DNA from 2 places in the Lysinibacillus sp. fkY74-1 genome. Region 1 is predicted to be linked to the other one. Evidence: riboswitches for the same ligand, from Rfam matches in the RefSeq annotation. Region 1 holds a riboswitch; the other holds the start of a gene.

Region 1 (11,193 bases):
ACGTAAAATGGTTAATTTCACATGTATATGTTGATCTAATAAATCGAATAATTGTGTTCTTTCAATTAAAGTGGGTGATTGATGTGGCATTGTTATTTTAGAAGATAATAATGTTTGAGGCATCTTAACTTCCTCCTTTAGTTCAGAAAAGTTCCACAATTTACATTGTACTAAACTATTATCATTTTTTCGTATGTTAATAGTCCTATCCTTTCCTTCTTTAATTATTTTAATGGGGTGGACATTCAAAACTAAGTCAAACGTTCTTCCTCTTTTTATCTTCAAATTTCAGCATGGTGTAGCGCATATCTTCCCCAAAAAACTAGCATTTAAAAGTAAAGCAACTAATTACAACTAGTTAGATTAGGTGAATGTACAAGAAACCTATTTCTGTGGGCATATAGTAGCCATATATGTCAGGGAGGTAGTTCAGTGTGAGAAAAGAACCGAAATTTTTGAGAATCAAGTTGAAATCAAATCCAGGTTGTCATTGCCATTGCTGCGGTTTTTGTTGCCCTTGTCGTTGTAATCACCCTTTTTTACCGGTACCACCAAGCTGTAACTATCTTGTCTATGTAACAGACGCTGGACAATTAGAAACTCCTGATAACAGAGTCTCAGTAATAGATACAGCAACCAATATGATAGTTGCCACCATTCCAGTAGGGACTGCTCCACTAGAAGTAGCGATTACACCAAATGGTGCGTTTGGGTATGTGCCAGCGCTTTTCTCCGATAATGTAACTGTGTTTAATACAGCAACCAATACGGTAGTCACTACGATTCCGGTAGGAGATGAGCCTCTTGGTGTAGCGATTTCACCAAATGGAGCACTTGCCTATGTTTCAAACCATGGTCCAGCAGCTAATTCTGTATCCGTTATAGATACAGCAACTAATACTGTAACTGCCACTATTCCAGTAGGGCTCCAACCTCAAGGTATTGCTTTTACGCCGAATAGTGCATTTGCTTATGTGGCAAATGAAAATTCAGGGAATGTATCTGTTATAAATACAGCAACCAATATGGTAGTTGCTACTATCCCTGTTGGAATCCGCCCAAGATCCATTGTTTTCACACCGAGTGGGCAATTTGCGTATGTGACAAATGAAAATAGCAATAATGTATCTATCATTAATGTTGCAATCAATACAGTAGTGGGTACAATCCCTGTAGGAACCGGACCTGTAGGAGCAGCCATTACACCTGATGGTACATTTTTGTACGTCGTCAATAAAGGTAGTAATACTGTATCTGTCATCAGTACAGTGACCAATATGGTGATAGCTACAATCCCTGTTGGATCTTCACCTGACCAAGTAACGATCCTGCCGAATGGTACTTTTGCATATGTCACAAATCAAACTGACAATACAGTGTCTGTCATAGATATAGCTACCAATATGGTAGTGGATACAATCCCAGGGTTTAATGGACCGACTGGTATAGATACAGGGGTAATTTGTCTATAGGATGGAAAAAGCAAGTTATTTTCATTCACGATTATGTGCTTGTGACTTAATTGTTTCAAAAAACTGTAACTTTTTATACTCGTAGCGCTTCATTCCTTGGCAGGACGTGCCAGTTGAACCAAATTGGGTTAAGAACTGGAAAGAATACGTTATGAAAAATTTACACATAATCGAAGAGCGTAAAATGGGGGTAGCGGTCGTTTACTTCTAACTATTGGTGCCATGCTACCCTAGTGTTACATAACTTATCAACTGTAATCCTCAATCGTAAACAAATCCTGATTGTGAGTGAAGTTTTATTTGAACAGAACAAATAAATATCTACAAAAGCCACACACTATAGGCAATATATGAATAAGATGTCTCTGTAGTATGACCATAGAGGTAGGTGTTTGTGTTGAAAAAAAAGTGGGTTTCCGCGTTCTGTGTTTTATGTATAGTTGGACTTGTAGGTTGCCAAAAAAATTCGAACAATGACGCAAGGATAGAGGAAGAAAATCAACAAGTAAAACAGCAAATCGAAGAATTGAAAAAAACAGTTACCTATGAGCAAGTGCCACAAAAGGAATCGGCTCTTATAGAGATTGTAGATCCTAAGACAAAGAAGATTATTGAAACTATTTCACCGAAGGATAGTGGCTATGAGACAGAGCTGCAAGCCTATCAGCGGAATATTGAGCAGTTAGCAAAGGAACTAGCAAGAGGGACTAGTGAGAAGGAAGGCTATGACCAGCGCATGATGCTCGATCGATTGGATGAAGCAGGAAAGGTTATTAAGGGAAGGCCGCAAATGATTTTAAAGGAAAGTGAATTAGTGGAGAAAATTCTAGAAGCCTCTGCTACTGGTGGTCAAGTGGAGGTACCTCTTTATTTGACTCAAAGTGGCTATTCATTAGAGGACATTCCTTTTTTAGAAGAGGTCGCTGTGGCATCCTATACGACGTATTTTAATAGCGCTGACGTAGGAAGAAATAAAAATATTGAGCTTTCTGCGGAGGCTATTAATAATGTCATCGTTGGTAGTGGGGACCATTTTTCATTTAATACGATGGTCGGACCTCGAGATGAAGCAAATGGCTATCAGCCTGCACCAGAAATTATTAATAAAAAAGTGGTTATGGGCATTGGTGGGGGCGTTTGTCAAACTTCTTCAACCCTGTTTAATGCAGTGGATCAACTACGAGTTAAATATGTAGAACGTCACCATCATTCCTTGGATATAGGATATGTGCCAAAGGGAAGGGATGCGACTGTTTCCTATGGGAGCTTGGATTTTAGGTTTCAGAACACGAGTGATGTTCCTTTTTTAATTCAAACAACCTATGGAGAAAATTTTTTGACGATTGACATACGAACAGCTGAAAAATATGTAGAAATATTGACAAAGGAATAATGCTGTGAAAAGACACCATAGGACGTTGGTGTCTTTTTTAACTGGCATGATATAGTTAAAATTGGATATATAGTAAACATTAGGGAGAGAAATAGACAATGCATCAAAACTACTGGCTGTTATAGAAGCGATGGGCTTTATTGACACTGTATTCACCTCAAAACCTACATAGCTTCAATGTTCCCCCGAATTATATTTTCTTGTTTATTTTTTATCCTTTGTGCTGTTACAGCTGCTTCAATTTCTCCGATTGCCCAATGTGTTGAAGGTGAGTCTTTAAATGAAGGTGCTGTAATTCTATCTAGAGCTGGTCTTTCGAATAGTTGGTTGAGCACTTTTCTGCCTGTTCACGTGTTAACGTATCATTCAGATTAAACGTATTGGTACTTGTTCCCATAATTCCTATAGCAGTTACGTTTTCAATTGAAAGTTTAAACATCTGTAAATGTTTTGCCGTTGCCTGATGCCTGAAAATTTTGTTGTGTCTTTGTGTACATACAGTTTCAATACTGCCACTACACCTGCTATTTGTGCTCTTGTAATCCTCCCATTTGGATTAAATATTGTATCCCATTATAACGTTATCTGAATCATGGCAATTACATAGACCGAATCCTGATAATCCAATAAATCGATAGTGAGGTCAATGACATAGCTGAACAAAGTGCAGAGGAAAGTATTGATTGGCAGGCGATATTGAACAAATAAATGTGATTGTTCAATTGGTAAAAGATTTAGCGATGAAATCCAAAAATCTTGGTTTGGATGCGTCGATAGAAGCAGCTCGTTCGGGTGAGCATGGACGTGGTTTTGTAGTTGTCGCATCTGAAATACAAAAAATGTTCCAGAGCAATACAGAAAGTGCGAATAGTATTACGAAACAATTAGAAAGCATTAAACAATCCATTGATCAGGTGACTGCTTCTGCTAATCAAATTGCTGCCTTTACACAGCAATTTGCGACGAGTATGCATGAATTAAGCGATCCTTATAAAGGGGTAAATAATTCTGCTGACAAGTTAATGCAGATTAGGCGAAATCAAAGACATGAAATTTAAAGGATAATAGCCGAGTGAAGGGCTATTATCCTGCTATAAAATAATCTCTAAAATTTCATCGGGTGTCGCTACTTTGTATTCTGGCTCTTCGTTTTGTATGACTTCAATTGCGTCATAGCCCCATTCTACCCATATAATAGGTATGCCTGCTTTTTTACACGCGACAATATCCCTCTGTTCATCACCTATATATACCACTTCAGATGATGAAACATTTGATTCCTTCAAAAACTTTTTCATGACTTTATCTTTGCTAAAAATACGATTGGAGCAAAGGACATCTGTAACACAGTGAATGCCATTTATTTTGAGAAATTCTACAATATTGTCCTTTGAATTAGAAGAGATAATCAAAATCTTATATCCTCTATTATCGAGTTCGAGTAATACTTCCTTCATCCCTGCAAAAAGATGAACATCGTTTAATGATTGGCGATATAGCTTGTAAAATTGCGGTAAAATCATAGGTAATTTATACATTGGAAAGTCAAATAACTTACTACGTTCTGAAATCGATAATTTTTTTAATGTATCAATTTCCTTCAATTCAATTCCTTTAAATTTATATTTTTGTGCTAATGTATTCCATGCTGATGCAAACACAGCAGTTGAATCTGCCAACGTTCCATCAAAATCAAAAATTATAGTTTTCATTGCAAACTTTCTCCTTTATTATCTAGTTGTATTGACGTTTTATGCTTAAAAATGTTACATGGAATGGGCGACCAATTGTTAGGTCATGAAACATGGACAACAGTCATTTTAAAAGCTACGTAATCATCTTATGGTAAATATTATCAGAAAATGCTGGGTTTGCAATGGAAAAGATGCAACAAAGGAGGGTGTCTCAAAACTCTTATGAGACACCCTCTATAGCTACCTAATTCTTTTTGTGTTTTATGTTAGGGCTAATACAAATTTGCATACCATTTTAGGTGTGTTGTACGTTTCAAACCATAAAGGCAAAGAGGTACTCACTTTATCTCCAGTACTTATCACGACAAAGTGATAGTTCTGTTTTTATGGGAGAGAGCTATTCTTTTTTTGTCGTGTTTTTACTAAATAATAAGCATTGACGGAGGAGGCAATAGGAATAATTAGTGCAATGCCGATGCCTGCGCAAAAAATTGTCATCATTTCCGCACTAAAGACTTTGGAATTGACGATTTCGCCAATCGAATAAGAGAGATCCTTAAACCATATCAATAAACTTAAATAGCCACCAAAGAAAGCAAAAAATAAAGTATTTGTATCGGTTCCTAAAATGTCTCTCCCAATACTTATTCCAGATGTAAAAAGTGTCTTTCTACTGATTGAAGGATTGCGATAAAAAATCTCATGCATAGAGGTAGCAATGGAAATGGCAACATCCATAATGGCACCTATCGTACTCATAATAATGACCGATGCACCAATCTGCACGAAATTAACACCGATATAGAGAGAAAAGATACTTATTTCTTCTGTTGATTCTTCGCCAAATCCTTGAATCATGGCCTTTTTCGTTATAAACGTAATAAAAAGCAATAAAACAACAATCGTTACCATTGTCGAAATAAATGCAGTAATGGTTTTACTATTTGTTTTATTAATATAAAACAAACTAATGCAACTGATGACAGTACAAGCAATAAACGTTAGAATAATAGGGCTGTTTTTAGGGTTTGTCATGAGGAAAATGGTCACGAAGAGAACAGCAAAATTTAAAAATAAAGAAAGAAACGAGCGTAGGCCTTGCTTACCTCCAACTACCACCATCAATAAACATAAAATAATTGCCAAAACAACGATAACATTCATTCTTTAACCCTCTTTCGATTAATAAAAAAAATAGCTGTATATTGACTGATAGGTATTGTCAGGACTACTCCAATACCCCCTGCAAGGGCACGAGCTAGCTCTAATGAAAGATTCAAGGATAGAGTGAGTCCTAATGTAGATGAATTTTTCAAATAGAGGATGACCATTGGTATGGAGCCACAAATATACGCGAAGAATAGAATGCTTGTAATGGTACCCATAATGTCTTTTCCAATCTCCTGACCAGATGCCTTTAAAGCTTGTAAAGAAATACGAGAGTCTTGTTCATATAGGGCGTAAATAGAAGAGGACATAGTAATCGCGACATCCATAACAGCCCCAAGTGAACCAATGAATAAACCAGCCATAAAAACAGTTCGGTAGGGACGTGTTAAAAATTGCATTTCCTCATAGCGTAGGCCGCTTTCTCCCGTCAACCACATCACAGCAGAGCTAATACTAAGGGCTATGATTGTCCCTAAAAGAGTAGCTACAATGGCTGCATATGTTTTCGTATTCAATCCACTAATCAGTAACAATGAAATAACAGTAAATAATAGGACACACACACCACTGATGAATAATAAATTGAGGCTGCCATGCTTTACGTAAAGGTCTAATGCAAATGTTAAAATACTGGCATTTACGACTAAGCTAATAATGGCAAATAAACCTTGTCTTTTTCCGATGATGAGTAGCGCAAAGATAAAAGTCCAAGTGATAATCATGATTGTTTGATCTCGTTTCAAATCGAGAATGGTCCCCGTTAAATCTGACTGTGTCGAATGTGCATCTATTGCGACAAAAATTTCATTGCCTTCAAAGTATTCTTGATCAAAGGCTCCAGACGAAGAGTAGTCATTCATCAAATCAATTATTTGTCCTTTGTGCTGCCCATTTTTAAGTACAGCCTTAATTTGCTGCGTATACAAAGTATCGTCATTGTCGTACATGTCTGTTAGAGGCTTTGATTCTACCACTTTGACATTCAATATTTCAGCAATCGGTCGATCATAAAACTGTTCATTATGATGAACGAAAAAGATCGATATTCCGCAGCCGAGTATTAATAGGGCAGAGAAAATACGTTGTTTAATTGTTAAGTTTCTTAAAAATTGCAAGGGAATGACCTCCTAGTGGACTGAATAGTCACTTGTACAGGAACGATTTTAACAATAGTAAGTTCCGATATATTATTAAGTGTAACGATAGGCGTGCCATATTCCAAGGCATATAAGAATAAGAACGTGAGAGGACATTTGTAATCTAGAAAGATTTATGGTAGATTAGTGGATACTATAAAATCGAAGGGAGGACGAAGTAATGGGAACTGTTTGTGCAAAAGGTTTAACTGAAATAGTGGTGAAATCTTACAATCTTTGTGGAGGTTTGCTGGCAAAGGGAGAAGTATGCCCTTTTTTAAGCAAATTTCATATCGATGCAGGTTCCGGTTGCTTCTAGCCTTCTTTAAAACTGATAGTATCCAATCAAATGAGATGTATAGATACAAAAACGCCGGTTCTTAACGGCGTTTTTTTGTTTAATAGTAAAATTTAACATGCCCTCTTGTTCATAGGAGGGGTGGAAGGTGCCGTTTTATGACGGCACCTTTTTTGTGTTTGAAAGGAGTGAAAAGTGATGTGTAACCTTATATGTCCATTTATTTCTTGAGCGATTAGCTTATTAGTAATGGATAAAATAAATAAGGAGATGGAAAAAATGATACTTCAATTAAATGGAATTAGTAAGAGCTACTTGGGAGAGCCCATTCTTTCTAACATAACGATGAAAATGGAACGTGGCGATCGGATTGGACTTATAGGTGTAAATGGAGCTGGAAAATCCACGCTACTAAAGATGATTGTAGGGGATATTCCTTATGATGAAGGCGATATTTATAGGGGGAAAGGAATTAAACTAGGTTATTTGCAACAGGATAGTGGATTGCAGCCAGACCATACGATTTGGACTGAAATGCTTGGGGCATTTACGGAGCTTCTAGAGGTTGAAAAGGAACTTCGAGAGTTGGAAATGCAGATGAGTGAGTCTTCTTATCTAAATGCCCCTGAAAAGCTGGAACAAGTGATGCAGAGATATGCTAGCAAATCCGATTGGTTTTCACAACAGGGAGGCTATGACATCGAGGCAAAAATAAATAGTATGTTAAATGGGATGGGCTTTAGTAGTACACCGACAGACACACTTATCGAATCATTAAGTGGTGGTCAGAAAACTAGACTGGCACTTGCTAAAATTTTATTAACGCAGCCGGATTTGTTACTGTTAGATGAACCGACCAACCATTTGGATTTTGCGACTTTAAATTGGCTGGAAAGTTATTTACGTGGCTATCAAGGGGCCATTCTTGTTATTTCACATGATCGTTACTTTTTAGATGCCCTTGTCCATGAGATTTATGAGATTGAACGTACTCATGGAACAAAATACAGCGGTAACTATTCTAAGTATGTGGAAAGCAAGACTAAAGATCGTGAACTGCTGGAGAAGAAATATACGATGCAGCAGCAGCAAATCACAAAAATGGAGGATTATATTCAACGGAATATTGCTATGGCTACTTCCTCAAAAAGTGCCAAGAACAAAAGGAAACAGCTTGAACGGATAGAACGTCTTGAAAAGCCGCACAAGAATCAAAAACATGCACAAATGACATTTGCTACTGATAAGAATTCACATAAAGAAGTACTGAAGGTAAAGGACCTAGCACTCTCCTATCAGTTACATGCGGGCAGAAAAATATTAATGGAAGATATTGAATTTTCATTATATAGAGGCGAACGGGTCGCATTAATAGGCCCAAATGGTGTTGGAAAATCAACGTTATTGAAGGCATTGTTACATGAATTAACTCCGGATCGTGGCGTTATTGCATGGGGAAATGGTGTGACAATAGGTTATTATGATCAGGAGCAAGAGTCATTACATCCTAATCATACAATATTACAAGAGGTATGGGGTACCTTCCCTTCGATGGAAGAGGCAAGAATACGGACAGTGCTTGGTAATTTTTTATTTACGGGAGAAGATGTCTTTAAAAAGATAGCCTCCCTTAGCGGTGGAGAAAAAGCGCGTGTAGCCTTAGCAAAGCTAATTTTGCAAAAAGCAAATGTACTTATAATGGACGAACCGACCAATCATCTTGATTTATTTAGCAAGGAAGTATTGGAGAAGGCGCTTTTGCAATTTGATGGCACATTATTATGCATTTCTCATGATCGTTATTTTCTTAATAAGCTAGCAAATAAATTACTAGCATTATCTCCAACTGGTGTGACCGCCTTTTCAGGAAATTATAATGATTATGTTCAAAAGTTAAGTCATTAAAGGACTAAGAAGCCACCTCTATAGTAAGAGGTGGCTCAGACTGTAGACAAACTCAAAAAATTTGAGAGTTTGACTACAGTCTTTTTTCTTTTACAATAAAATAAAGTAAAGCCGTTGATTTTCACTACAGGCGGACGCTTTCCGCGGGCGGGGTCGAGCTGCTTCCCTCGCTTCGCTCAGTCCAGGATCTCGACTTTCCCGCTTTTCCCGCAGGAGTCGCCGCCCTTCGTTCCCATCAACTTCTACATAGGGTATTGAAAAGTAAATTCTCCATGTAGACTATATATTTATTTGTTAGAGAATCAAATGTTGCCTGTTCTTCCATATACACGTCCTAAAATGAAAGATGGATTCTTCCGAAAGCATGAGTATATATGACGGGCATTATTATTGTTACCTTTGAAACAAGGGCAGATATTGAAGTATGCGACAACGACGAAGGAAGGATATCGCCAATATAAATCGAATCCTTTGATTTGTGCGAAGTGTCCAAGCCTTTCCTAATGTACAGAAAGTAAGCATCATCAAAAACTCATTCAACGTCATATTTGGGCGTCGTATGTGGAGCTATAGTAAGGGGTGGCACCTTTTTTAAAAAATACAGACAGAAGTATAGATAATATAATTAAATAGTGTTATCGTAAGAACTAGCTAAATAAAATGATCCTTCGGGGTAGGGTGAAATTCCCAATCGGCGGTGATGAAGTCATTCAAAGTCCGTGAGCGCAAGCTGATTTGGTGCAAATCCAAAACCGACAGTAACAGTCTGGATGGGAGAAGGGTATAAGTGCGAGCTTTTTAAATTCAATGTAATTTAAAAGGTCTATTTGATTATGCATTTATTACACTACTTCCCGCAAACTTGTAGGGAAGTTTTTTATTTAGCCAATCAATTGAATAGAAGATGTTCTTCGGGGTAGGGTGAAATTCCCAATCGGCGGTGATGAAGTTATTCAAAGTCCGTGAGCGCAAGCTGATTTGGTGCAAATCCAAAACCGACAGTGATAGTCTGGATGGGAGAAGAACAAATAAGATACTAGTCTATGGAAAAAATGTATATCCAAGTAGGCTTATTTATTGATGTCTTATACTCCCAAAACCCCTTTGTGAAAGGGGTTTTTCTTTTTATAGAAGCTTCAGAAGGGAGACGGATAGAAAAGAAAGAGTGACGGATAAAAGCTACGTAAATGAGTGAAAGCAGGTGAAGAAATGTTTACAGGTATTGTAGAGGATATTGGCACTATTAAAGCCTTGCAAAGCAATAAGAACAGTATGAAAATCACTGTTCACTCTTCAAAAGTTACAGAAGATGTAAGGCTAGGGGACAGTATAGCCGTCAATGGAGTTTGTTTAACGGTGACCCATTTTACGAATCAAGAGCTGACGATGGATGTCATGCCTGAAACCGTCAAAGCTACAAATTTACATCAGCTTGCAGTAGGCGATCCGGTTAATTTGGAGCGTGCTATGCCTGCGAACGGGCGATTTGGTGGTCATTTTGTTGCTGGCCATGTTGATGCAGTTGGGAAAATTTTACGAAAGCGTCCAGTCGCTAACGCGGTCTATATTGATATCGAATTGTCTGAGGAACTAACAAGTTTCTGTATTCCAAAGGGCTCCATAACGATTGATGGCACAAGCTTAACAATCTTTCATGTTGAATCGAATTATGTCACTATTTCACTGATTCCTCATACTTACAAGGAAACAATTTTAGGCATGAAAAAAATTGGCGCATTCGTCAATATTGAAACAGATTTAGTAGGTAAGTATATTGTAAACCAATTGAAGAACGGGCAAGACAAGTCTATGATAACAAGAGATTATTTGGCACGGCATGGTTTTTAAGATCACATAATAAGGAGATGACAAGAGTGCTACATGCAATTGAAGATGCCATAGAGGATTTAAAACAAGGGAAAGTGATTGTCGTGGTGGATGATGAAGATCGGGAAAATGAGGGGGATCTTCTTGCACTTGCTGAATATATCACTCCTGAAACGATTAACTTTATGGCGACTTATGGGAGAGGTTTAATTTGTACGCCGATTTCGCAGGAGCTAGCACATAAGCTAGAACTGCACCCAATGGTTCAGCATAATACGGATAACCATCAAACAGCATT
Region 2 (11,193 bases), 280 kb from region 1:
TATGATACATCTGGATTATTGCTATTAACAAATGATGGAGAATTTTCCTATATGTTAACGCATCCAAAATTTAAAATTGACAAAACGTATATCGCACGTGTCAAAGGCATTCCAACAATTGAAGGTCTGAAAAAGCTTCAACGTGGTATTAAATTAGAGGATGGAAAGACAGCACCAGCCAAAGTAAGTATGACATCCTTTGACGAAAATGCTGGCAAGGCAATTTGCGAAATTACGATTCATGAAGGCCGTAATCGCCAAGTTCGACGTATGTTTGAAGCTATTGGTACACCAGTTGTCAAATTAAAACGTGAACGATTTGCCTTTTTAGATTTATACGGACTTGCACCAGGTGAATTCCGTGAATTGTCTAAGCATGAAGTCAAGCAATTGCGTGTGTTAGCAGAAACAGGGAAACTGGATTAAAAGAACTTGCCAGAAGAAAGTGAGGATACTTTAAAAGGAATAAAAACTATTTTCACTTTCTTTTTGGTGAAATCGTTCATAAATCATTCATAATTAATAGCTAAGTGTTTTTGTATCATTTTGCTATAATAGGTGAGAATAGTACGCCTAGTTACATTTTAGCCAGAAGAGCTTAACACATCGTTGACGTACAATTTTCATAGATGTTTTTACATACGTAAAGACGTTTATAAATTGAAAAAGTTCTATGCTAAAGTCTTTATAATGTAAAAAGCTTCATGTCTACAATGTTTACGCAAAGTCGTAAATGATAGGGGGTTTATTAACTTGGAGAAAAAGAAAAAGCGTCTCGTACTACGAACGGTCATTTTAGCAGTATTAGCATTGGCAATCGGGTACACGGTTTATGGAACAGCAACAAAGGAAAAAGTAGAGTTAGTAGCAGTTGGCTCAGAAGCACCTGACTTCACGTTAGTAGATTTAGACGGTGAAAAACATAAATTGTCGGATTATAAAGGACAAGGGGTATTTTTAAATTTCTGGGGAACTTGGTGTAAGCCATGTGAAAAGGAAATGCCTGCGATGGATAGACAGTATCAAATATTTAAAGATCAAGGTGTACAAACTTTAGCGGTTAATATCGCTCAAACGGATTTTGAAGTACAGAATTTTGTCGATCGATATAAATTGTCTTTCCCGGTAGTTATTGATAAAACAAAAAGTGTTATGACTGCTTATAACGTAGGTCAACTACCTGCTACAGTGTTAATTGATCCAGAAGGAAAAGTCGTAAAAATTATTACTGGTGAAATGACAGATGCAAATATTGCTTCGTACATGGAATTAGTGAAGCCGAAATAAGGAGTAAATGACGATGGAAAAAATCATTTGTGCTTGTGGTCATAGTAACCCTTACGGCACGAAGCTCTGTGAGAAATGTGGTCGTCCTTTAACGGAAGAAGAGAAGCAAAATAAAGTTGTTGATATGCGTTATGACGGTACTGCCATTCGTTCTAAAACGTATAACAAATCGATTATCGACAAAATTTGGAATTTCTTCTCTAGTGTTAAAGTTGGTATATCTTTAATTATTATCACATTAATTGCTGCTTCAATCGGAACATTACTACCACAAGAGTTTTATGTAAAAGCCTCTGATATAGAGAAGGGAGCTTATTACGCTGACGTATATGGTACGTTTGGTAAAATTTATTACACGCTAGGACTCTCAGATTTATACAGTTCATGGTGGTTCCAAATTTTAGTTGGTATGCTAGCTGTATCAATTATTGTAGCGAGTCTAGACCGAGGGATCCCACTCTATAAATCACTAAAGAATCAGCGTGTTAAAAGACATGAAAGCTTTATGAAGCGTCAACGTATTATTAGTGAAGGTCAAATAACGGCTGACGCAGAGGAGACGCTTGATAAAGTGGCTCAAAAAATGACTGAAATGAGATACTCTGTTCGTCGAGATGGTAGCGCTCTCTTAGCTGAAAAAGGTCGCTTTTCTCGTTACGGTCCGTACATAAACCATGTCGGTCTCATTATCTTCTTAAGTGGGGTTATGTTACGTCTTATCCCAGGATTTTATGTTGATGAATCAATATGGGTCCGCGAGGGAGAGACACGTGCTATTACTGGCATGGACGGTTATTTCATTGAAAACAAAGATTTTATTTTAGAAACTCACGATAATGAACCTCAAGGAGAGCAAGTAAAACAGGGTGTTAACGTGGTTGCTAAAAACTTCCAAACTGATATTACGCTTTACAAACAGCCTAAAGATGCAATCCCTGGCGATACGGAAAATTTAGAAAAAGTTAAAGATTATTCGATTCGTGTCAATCACCCATTAAAAGAAGATGGCTTCGCTCTTTATCAAATGGATTATCGTCTGAATGAATTAAAGCAAATGAATTTTGAATTAATTAATAAGGCGAGTGAAAAATCACTTGGTAAAGTGGAAATTGATTTAACAAATCCTAAAAAAGAATATGATTTAGGTAATGGGTCTTCCGTGCAAATTCTAGTTTATACACCAGATTTTGATGGCTTTGAAAATGGAGAACCTCAAACAAAAACATCGATTCCAAATAATCCGGCATTTTTATTTAAAATGACTACGCCAGAAACACCAGAAGGCGAAGTAAGTTTTGTGGAAATTATGCAGCCACCACTAGAACCACTGGGCGAAAATAAATATAGAATGAAATTTGCTGCTGCTGAGATGCGTGATATGTCAGGTATTACGGTCCGTAAAGATAGTACAATTCCTATCTTATTTGTTGGTGGAGTTATCTTTATGATTGGTGTCGTAATTGGATCATACTGGAATCACCGTCGTTTATGGCTTCAAGTTGAGCCGGATGGCCGTGTTTTAATGGCTGCCCATGTTAATAAAAATATGTTCAGCATGAAGAAGGATTTAGATGCTGTTACAGCATTTGCTGCATTGCCTCCGTACAAAGATCAGTTAGAGAAAGAAGAGGCTGGCGAAGAGTCCACGGATGGTGGCATTAAAGAAAAGGAAGGTGACAACACCTTATGAGTTTGATTGACATAAGTGGAAACCTGTTATTTGTAGCTTTTATTGCTTATTTAGTTGCGACGTTATTATTTGGTGGTTCCATTAAGCAAGGGAATGCTACGGGTAAAAACACGGGTAAATGGGGTAAGCTTGCCATTGTGGTAACAATTATTGGATTTGTATCACAGCTTGCCTACTTTATTACACGATGGATTTATACTGGACATGCGCCAGTAAGTAATATGTTTGAATTTACAACTGCCTTTGGTATGTTCATTGTTGGTGCGTTTATTTTAATTTACTTTATTTATCGTTTATCTGCACTTGGATTAGTAGCATTACCAGTAGCACTTTTAATTATCGCTTATGCTTCGATGTTCCCGAAAGAAGTAAGTCCATTAGTGCCCTCATTACAAAGCCATTGGTTAACAATTCACGTAATTACAGCGGCATTAGGGCAATCTATTTTAGCGATCAGTGCTGTGGCTGGACTTATTTACTTATTAAAGGTTGTAGATTTAACGAAGCCTTCTAAACAGCGATTTTGGTTAGAAGCCGTTATGTACTGTCTTGTAGTAGTTGTTGGGTTTGTCGCTGTGACATCTACATTCAGTGCAATGGATTATGAATCTAGCTACAATTATGTGGATAAAGAAGGAACTACGCGTAAAATTATTTACAATTTACCACCTGTATTCGGTATGAATGAGTATGAGGTGGTTGAAGAGCATGGCATGTCACCAATCGTAGAAATGCCAGCATTAATTAATGCGAAGAAATTAACAACTGTCTTCTGGTCATTATTAGTAGGGTCAGTATTTTATTTATTAATTCGCTTAATTGCACGTCGTCGAATAAGTGCTATTTTCCAACCACTTGTGAAGCGTGTTAACTTACAATTACTTGATGAAATTGGTTATCGTTCAGTGCTAATTGGTTTCCCTGTATTCACCCTAGGCGCTTTAATCTTTGCGATGATTTGGGCGCAAATTGCTTGGAGTCGCTTCTGGGGTTGGGATCCTAAGGAAGTATGGGCTCTTATTACATGGTTATTCTATGCGGCATTCCTACATTTACGTTTATCAAAAGGCTGGGAAGGTCAAAAATCTGCTTGGTTAGCATTAATTGGTTTCGGCATTATTTTATTTAACTTAATTGCTGTTAACTTAATTCTTGCAGGTTTACACTCCTACGCATAACCTGTGAAACAACAAGCCTTTTCGCTGTAGCGAAGAGGCTTTCTTTTCTTTTCAATATGTGTCACACCATGTACAATAGAAGTTAGAGAAAGATTGGAAGAGAGGGATCGTGAAAGTGTCAGAAAATATTTCAGTATTAGTAGTAGATGACGAGGATCGTATTCGCCGCTTATTAAAAATGTATCTGGAGCGAGAAGGTTACCTTGTTGACGAGGCAGAAAATGGTGAACAAGCGATCGAAAAATCTTTAGAAAAAGAATATCACTGTATTTTACTTGATATTATGATGCCTGAAAAAGATGGGCTAGAAGTGTGTGCAGAAATTCGTGAACGAGCAGCAACACCTATTATTTTATTAACTGCTAAAGGTGAGGAAGCTAATCGTGTTCAAGGCTTCGAACTAGGAGCAGATGATTATATTGTAAAACCATTTAGTCCTCGTGAGGTTGTGTTACGTGTGAAGGCTATTTTACGTCGTTCACAGGCATTCTCACCTACGACAAATGCATCCTCTTCAAAAGATTTAGTGGTGTTCCAGCATTTGATGATCGATCATGATGCACACCGTGTAACGGCTGAGGGCATTGAGGTTAATTTAACACCAAAAGAGTATGAATTACTTTACTTCTTAGCGAAATCGCCAGACAAAGTATTTGACCGTGAACAACTACTAAAAGAAGTTTGGCATTATGATTTCTTTGGTGATTTACGTACAGTTGACACACACGTAAAACGTTTACGCGAAAAGCTCAACCGTGTTTCTGAAAACGCTGCTAAAATGATTGTGACAGTTTGGGGCGTTGGTTACAAATTTGAGGTTGTCAATGAATAGAATATGGAATAGTGTTGTCGGGAAGCTATGGGTAACCATATTGCTTCTCGTTTCATTTGTATTATTTGTTTTCACGGTATTAATGCTTGAATTTCTTCAAAACTACCACATGCAGCAAGCAGAAATATCTTTACGTCAAACGGCTGCCACTGTGGCAAGTATAGTGGATGACAATGAAACAGCTGAATCGACTTCAGAACTATTAAAAGATATTTTACCTAAAGGCACCAATGCACTAATTGCAATTAGCCATGTAGAGGTATCCTTTGCCATGCAAGAGGGTGTCAATAAAAAGAAAATTCAAGATACCATTTTGGCGAATAAATCTTTCCGTGAAGTCTTTCAATCAGACGAACCCATTATTAAAGAAATGATGATGCCCTCCTCTACAGATCCAGAGAAAATGGAATCTTATGTAGTGCTAGGCTTCCCCTTGAATGTAGAAAATGCTGTACATGGAGCAGTTTTCATCTATCAGAGCCCCGATGCTCTACATAAAACGTCCAAGGAAACGACGAAAATTGTCTTTTTGGCAGCTTTCATAGCATTTGTCTTGACGACATTTTTTGCGTTCTTCTTGTCTTCTCGTATAACTTCACCACTTAGAAAAATGCGTGAACTGGCATTTGAAATTGCAAAGGGGAATTTTGAAGCAAAAATGCCTACCACTCAAAATGATGAAATTGGACAGCTGGCAGTTGCCTTCAACCAAATGGGTCGTCAATTAAAGCATAATTTAGAGGTTATCAATCAAGAAAATGAACAGCTATCAAATATTTTGACATCCATGACAGATGCAGTGATTACGTTTAATCGTGACCGTACAATATTATTAAGTAATCCACCAGCAGAACGTCTAATGCAAAAATGGTTTGTAAATAAAGGCTCACAAAGTGCTAAACCAATACCGCCAGAGCTTTATCATATGCTGGACCATGTACTCATGTTTGAGGATAAGCTAGAAGAGGAAATTGAAATGGATGGAAATTATTATACTTTTACAATTAGCCCTCTTTATAGTGGAGAAATCATTCGAGGGGCAGTCGCGGTTATTCGTGATATGACAGAACAACATCGCCTAGAAAAACTTAGATCTGATTTTATTGCGAACGTCTCTCATGAATTGCGTACTCCTATCGCCATGCTTCAAGGTTATTCTGAAGCATTGATGGATGATGATTTTATTCAAGATCAGGAAGAACGTAATGAAATTACAAAAATTATTTATGATGAATCCAAACGAATGGGTCGCCTTGTCACTGATTTATTAGATTTAGCACGCATGGAATCGGGGCATATGACGCTCTATAAAGATGAATTACCGATTAATTCTACATTTGAACGTATTACTCAAAAATTTGCACAGGTGGCAAAAGAGAAGCATGTTCATCTACTATTCGATAGTGAATTTAATGACGACGCTATGATTAATATAGATGAGGATCGTATCGAGCAAGTACTCACGAATTTAGTCGACAATGCATTAAGACATACAGATGAGGGGTCTGTCACGGTAAAAGTAGAAAAGGAGCCAACATTTGCTAAAATTTCTGTTCAAGATACAGGACATGGTATTCCTCAAGATGATTTACCTTATGTCTTTGAACGCTTTTATAAAGCGGATAAGGCACGTACTCGATCTAAGGGTGGTACGGGACTTGGCTTAGCCATTGCACGAAATATTGTAAAGGCACACTCAGGAAATATTATGGTAGATAGTGTGCTTAAGGAAGGTACAACCTTCACATTTTATTTACCGTTCGATTAATAACAGGGTTTTGTTATTAGTTGGCTGTAACTTCTGCGAAAGTAAGACGACAAATAATATAGAACGGGGGTGGAGTGCATTGAATGACTCCGTGTTCCATCGACTTTACGATGCCTATCATCAAGACGTGTTCCAGTTTCTAATCTATCTAGTAAAAAACCGTACACTTGCTGAGGATTTAGCGCATGAGGTTTATGTAAGAGTATTGCGCTCATATGATCAATTTGCAGGCAATAGTAGTGAGAAAACATGGCTTTTTGCAATAGCCAAAAATGTTGCGATTGATCATTTTAGAAAGCAAGCTGTTCGTCAGAAGCATTCGCTTGATTTCTTTGACTGGGAAACGGAACAGCTCCATTCAAACACACCATCACCGGAGGAAATGCTACAGGCCAGTGATGAATTTATGCAAGTAGCGTCAGTATTAGAAAACTGTACTGGCGACCAAAAAATGGTCATTATTATGCGTTATTTCCAGGATTTATCGATAGCAGAAACGGCGCAAATACTTGATTGGACAGAAGCAAAGGTAAAAACAACCCAGCATCGAGCCATTAAATTTTTAAGGCAACAGCTACAGCCGATCAGAGAACAGGAGGCGAAACGGCAATGACACATAAGCCATTTGATGATGAGCAGCTTGAACATGTACTGAACAATGCCCCTAAGCTTTCTGACCACCGTTCGAAAGAAGATATATTAAATCGGTTAATGGCAGATGCTCGCTTGCAAGATAATATCCACCTTCAAGAAGCTATGCAAGAACCTATAGAAGATGAACCATCTCAACAGGAAGATCCTATCATTAAAAAGCCTGCGACAAAATCGAAGGTACGTAATATGCAGATTTTTATGAGTGTAGCCGCAGTCTTTGTGCTAACAATACTCGTTGGCACAGTATGGAAGAATAATCAAGGTGAACAAAAAGATCAAGCGAGTATGCCTGAAACAGCTCAGTATTCTACGATGCAAGATGATTCAGCGGCAAAGGAAGCGGCAACGCAGGATGAAATGCTGGATTCCAAAAGTATTGTCGCGGAGCATGAGCGCATTTTATCTTTACGTACCTCTGTCTACGAGGAGGATGTAAAGGATGCTGTCGTTTTCCGTATTGGTTTGGCAGGACGCGATGCGGAAAGTGTTCCTATGACGTATGTTATCCCAAATGAACGTGTGGCTACTGATTTTGGAGGAGAGAAGCCTTCTACCTTACGGATGTATGAAAAGTATGCTCCGCAAATTGACGAGGAGGCTAAAGGGTTTACAGAGTATCATCCTTATAAAGGTGAGCTGAAGGAGAAGGATGATAAGCTCATCCATGTCTTGCCAAAGGAAAATGACTATGATGTTGCCTCTGCTACAGTTAATGAATACAAAGGCACAATGGAAGATACCTTCTCGGACTCTGAATATTCCGAAGTAGAAATACAAAATGAAGATGGAACACCCTATGAGTTTTCTCAAGAAGGTGAGCCAAATCAAGCGATGTCTTTAACTAATGCCAAGCGTTATAATTATTACTTGTACCAAGATACTAATGGTGCAGAATATTTATCACCAGATTTCCGTCAAACTTTTGAGACAGTTACAGAAGCACTTACACAGATGAAAAATAAAAATGATGATGTCTATACATCCGTTGTGCCTGAAAATGTGACATACACAGTCAAAGAACAAGAGGAAGGTGTAGTTGTTACCTTTGATATTCCGCTTGATTTAACATCTATGGAACCAATACGAGCAACTCAATTAATTGAGGCCATGATGTTGACTGCTGCTAGCTTTAATCAGCAGCTACTTTTAGATAATGTTGTGCAAGAAAGCTGGGAAGGGTTTGATTTGAAGGGTTATTTACCAAAGCCAGTGGGACCAAATAAACAATTTTTACCATAGTCGAAGGAAGAATAAAAAAGAGAGGCATTCCCATATAGCGGGAATGCCTTTACTGTTTATAAAACATAGCAATTTAATCGGATTTTTTTGAGCAGAACTATTTACTTTTACTTCATAATTCATTATAGTAAAGCTGTAGTATAAAATAATATGATTCATCTTCGGGGCAGGGTGAAAATCCCGACCGGCGGTAATAGAGTGGTAAATCGCTAGTGAATTTATTCATTAGCTCGATTGATTTATTTTTAACTCTTCAGCCCGCGACCTGTGCGAATTTTCGCATGGCTGACTTGGTGGAATTCCAAGGCCGACAGTTAAAGTCTGGATGGGAGAAGATGAAGGTACGATCGTCATTCATTGTCATGAAATAAACTATGACCGAGCGCTTTTTTGTATGGCTTATTTAACGGTGCTCAAAAATTAGTTGATGAGGACGTTTATTCGTTATGCCTTTCTCCCTTATGCTTTATTAAACGCATAAGGGTTTTTTCATGAAACAATTGAAAGATCGTCACCTTTCTTCTTGCGAGATTGAATCAGCAAAGAGGAGAGAGCTTTCTATGAAGAAAAATGTCAAACTTCAATCGTTTATTACGATTGGCATGCTGAGCAGTATTTCGTTTTTATTAATGCTTTTTAATTTCCCAATTCCACCATTCCCAGCATTTTTAGAAGTGGATTTCAGTGATATGCCTGCCTTACTTGCAGCAATCACGATGGGACCTGTAGCTGGTATTTTAGTAGAGTTGTTTAAAAATGTGTTGGATTGGATTTTCTCAGGCACTCCAACAGGCGTTCCCGTAGGGCATATGGCTAATTTTGTAACAGGTATTTTATTTATATTGCCAGTAAGCTTTATTTTTAATCGCTTTAAAACAATTGCTGGTCTTGTTGGAGGTTTAGCAACGGGAACAGTTGTGATGGCAGTAGGAATGAGTATTTTAAACTATGCTGTATTTTTACCAATGTACACTTACTTTTTAGGTATGGAGCCTGTTGTAGGTGATTCATTATATAAAATGATTGTCGCTGGTATTTTACCATTTAATATTGTCAAAGGAATTTTATTAACGGGTATTATGGCGTTATTATTTACAACAATGCGTAAATGGATTGACCGCCAGCGTTCTATGTATATAACAAAATAAATTGTACTAAACCTTGAGTGAAGAACTCGAGGTTTTTTTTATGAGATGAAATGGTGGAAGGAAAATAGAAAAAGGTAATAGGTTGTCGAGATATCACTAGTTCTTTTTTAGTAATACCTAGTCGAGAACTCTATTTTCATGTAGAATTAGAGATGAGTTTAGAATGTTTGAGGAGTTTGAAGAGATGAGTGGAAAAAAAGGACAGTGGTCTAGTAAGTTAGGATTTATTTTAGCATCAGCGGGTGCTGCAATTGGACTAGGAGCGATTTGGAAGCTCCCGTATGTAACTGGGCAAAGTGGTGGAGGCGCGTTTTTCTTAATATTTGTGCTATTTACATTATTAATTGGGCTCCCGATGCTATTATCTGAATATATATTAGGGCGAGGTACGCAGTCTGAGGCAATCACTGCCTATAAAAAAATTGCTCCTACAAAGCAGGGGTGGGCATGGATTGGCCGAATGGGTGTTCTCGGATGTTTTTTATTACTAACATTTTATAGCGTTGTCGGGGGCTGGATTTTTATTTATAGTGGGCTAGGATTAACAGGTGCTGTCATTGACCCAGCTATTGATCCTGCAGAGCTATTTGGAAAAATAATTGGTACACCTTGGATTACGCTTGTAGGTTTAGCTTTGTTTACATTAGCAAATGTACTTGTTATTTCATTAGGAGTCCAAAATGGTATTGAAAAGGCAAATAAATGGATGATGCCATTGCTCTTTATTATGTTCATTGTCCTTGTGATACGTGCTGTCACATTAGATGGCGCCATGGAAGGGATAAAATTCTTTTTATGGCCTGATTTCTCGAATATTACAGGGAAATCTATATTAGAAGCTTTGGGGCAATCATTTTTTGGATTAGCAGTAGGATTTTCTTGTCTTGTTACATACAGTTCCTACCTCAAAAAAGATGTAAGTCTTCCGAATTCGGCAGGCTCCGTAGTTATGCTGACGGTACTGGTTTCATTTTTAGCCGGACTAGCCATTTTCCCGGTTGTTTTTGCTTTTGATTTAGAGCCGGCAGCTGGGCCGGGCTTATTATTTATGGTGCTACCAACAGCATTTAGCCAGATGCCGTTTGGGGAAGTATTTTTAGCGATGTTTTTATTATTGTTCTTATTTGCCACATTAACGTCTTCGTTTAGTTTATACGAGATTATTGTAGCGGCATTGATGGAAAATAGTCAAAAAACACGTCTTGTATGGACTTCATGTCTTGGTGTAGTCGTATTTCTCGCAGCCATTCCAGCATCCCTTTCCTCTAGCTTGTTAGCTGATGTATCGGTTTTTGGAAAGAACATATTTGATGCAACTGACTTTTTAGTATCTAACTTAATGCTACCATTGGGGAACTTGTTTATTGCTATTTTTATTGCCTATGTAGTGGATAAGG

What was found. A riboswitch is a leader RNA that binds a small molecule or an ion and turns the genes downstream of it on or off. The one in region 1 is predicted to bind FMN.
Positions count from the first base shown of each region.
Region 2: linked by a shared signal. The riboswitch ahead of ACE1MS_RS05730 (ECF transporter S component) and the one ahead of ribE (riboflavin synthase) in region 1 are both predicted to bind FMN.

Region 1 covers NZ_CP170173.1:1,499,087-1,510,279, forward strand. The annotation lists gene ACE1MS_RS07060 (LuxR C-terminal-related transcriptional regulator) at 1-123, opposite strand, end outside; partial or broken gene ACE1MS_RS07065 (beta-propeller fold lactonase family protein) at 534-1,472, shown strand; gene ACE1MS_RS07070 (VanW family protein) at 1,870-2,865, shown strand; gene ACE1MS_RS07075 (methyl-accepting chemotaxis protein) at 3,549-3,923, shown strand; gene ACE1MS_RS07080 (HAD-IA family hydrolase) at 3,957-4,577, opposite strand; gene ACE1MS_RS07085 (YibE/F family protein) at 4,944-5,723, opposite strand; gene ACE1MS_RS07090 (YibE/F family protein) at 5,720-6,844, opposite strand; gene ACE1MS_RS07095 (ABC-F family ATP-binding cassette domain-containing protein) at 7,443-9,068, shown strand; partial or broken gene ACE1MS_RS07100 (IS5/IS1182 family transposase) at 9,357-9,635, shown strand; FMN riboswitch at 9,729-9,854, shown strand; FMN riboswitch at 9,972-10,097, shown strand; gene ribE (riboflavin synthase) at 10,278-10,916, shown strand; partial or broken gene ribB (3,4-dihydroxy-2-butanone-4-phosphate synthase) at 10,943-11,193, shown strand, end outside.
Region 2 covers NZ_CP170173.1:1,219,613-1,230,805, forward strand. The annotation lists gene ACE1MS_RS05690 (pseudouridine synthase) at 1-426, shown strand, start outside; gene resA (thiol-disulfide oxidoreductase ResA) at 754-1,287, shown strand; gene resB (cytochrome c biogenesis protein ResB) at 1,301-2,977, shown strand; gene ccsB (c-type cytochrome biogenesis protein CcsB) at 2,974-4,155, shown strand; gene ACE1MS_RS05710 (response regulator transcription factor) at 4,271-4,987, shown strand; gene ACE1MS_RS05715 (ATP-binding protein) at 4,980-6,755, shown strand; gene sigX (RNA polymerase sigma factor SigX) at 6,835-7,368, shown strand; gene ACE1MS_RS05725 (RNA polymerase subunit sigma) at 7,365-8,648, shown strand; FMN riboswitch at 8,802-8,989, shown strand; gene ACE1MS_RS05730 (ECF transporter S component) at 9,209-9,796, shown strand; gene ACE1MS_RS05735 (sodium-dependent transporter) at 9,981-11,193, shown strand, end outside.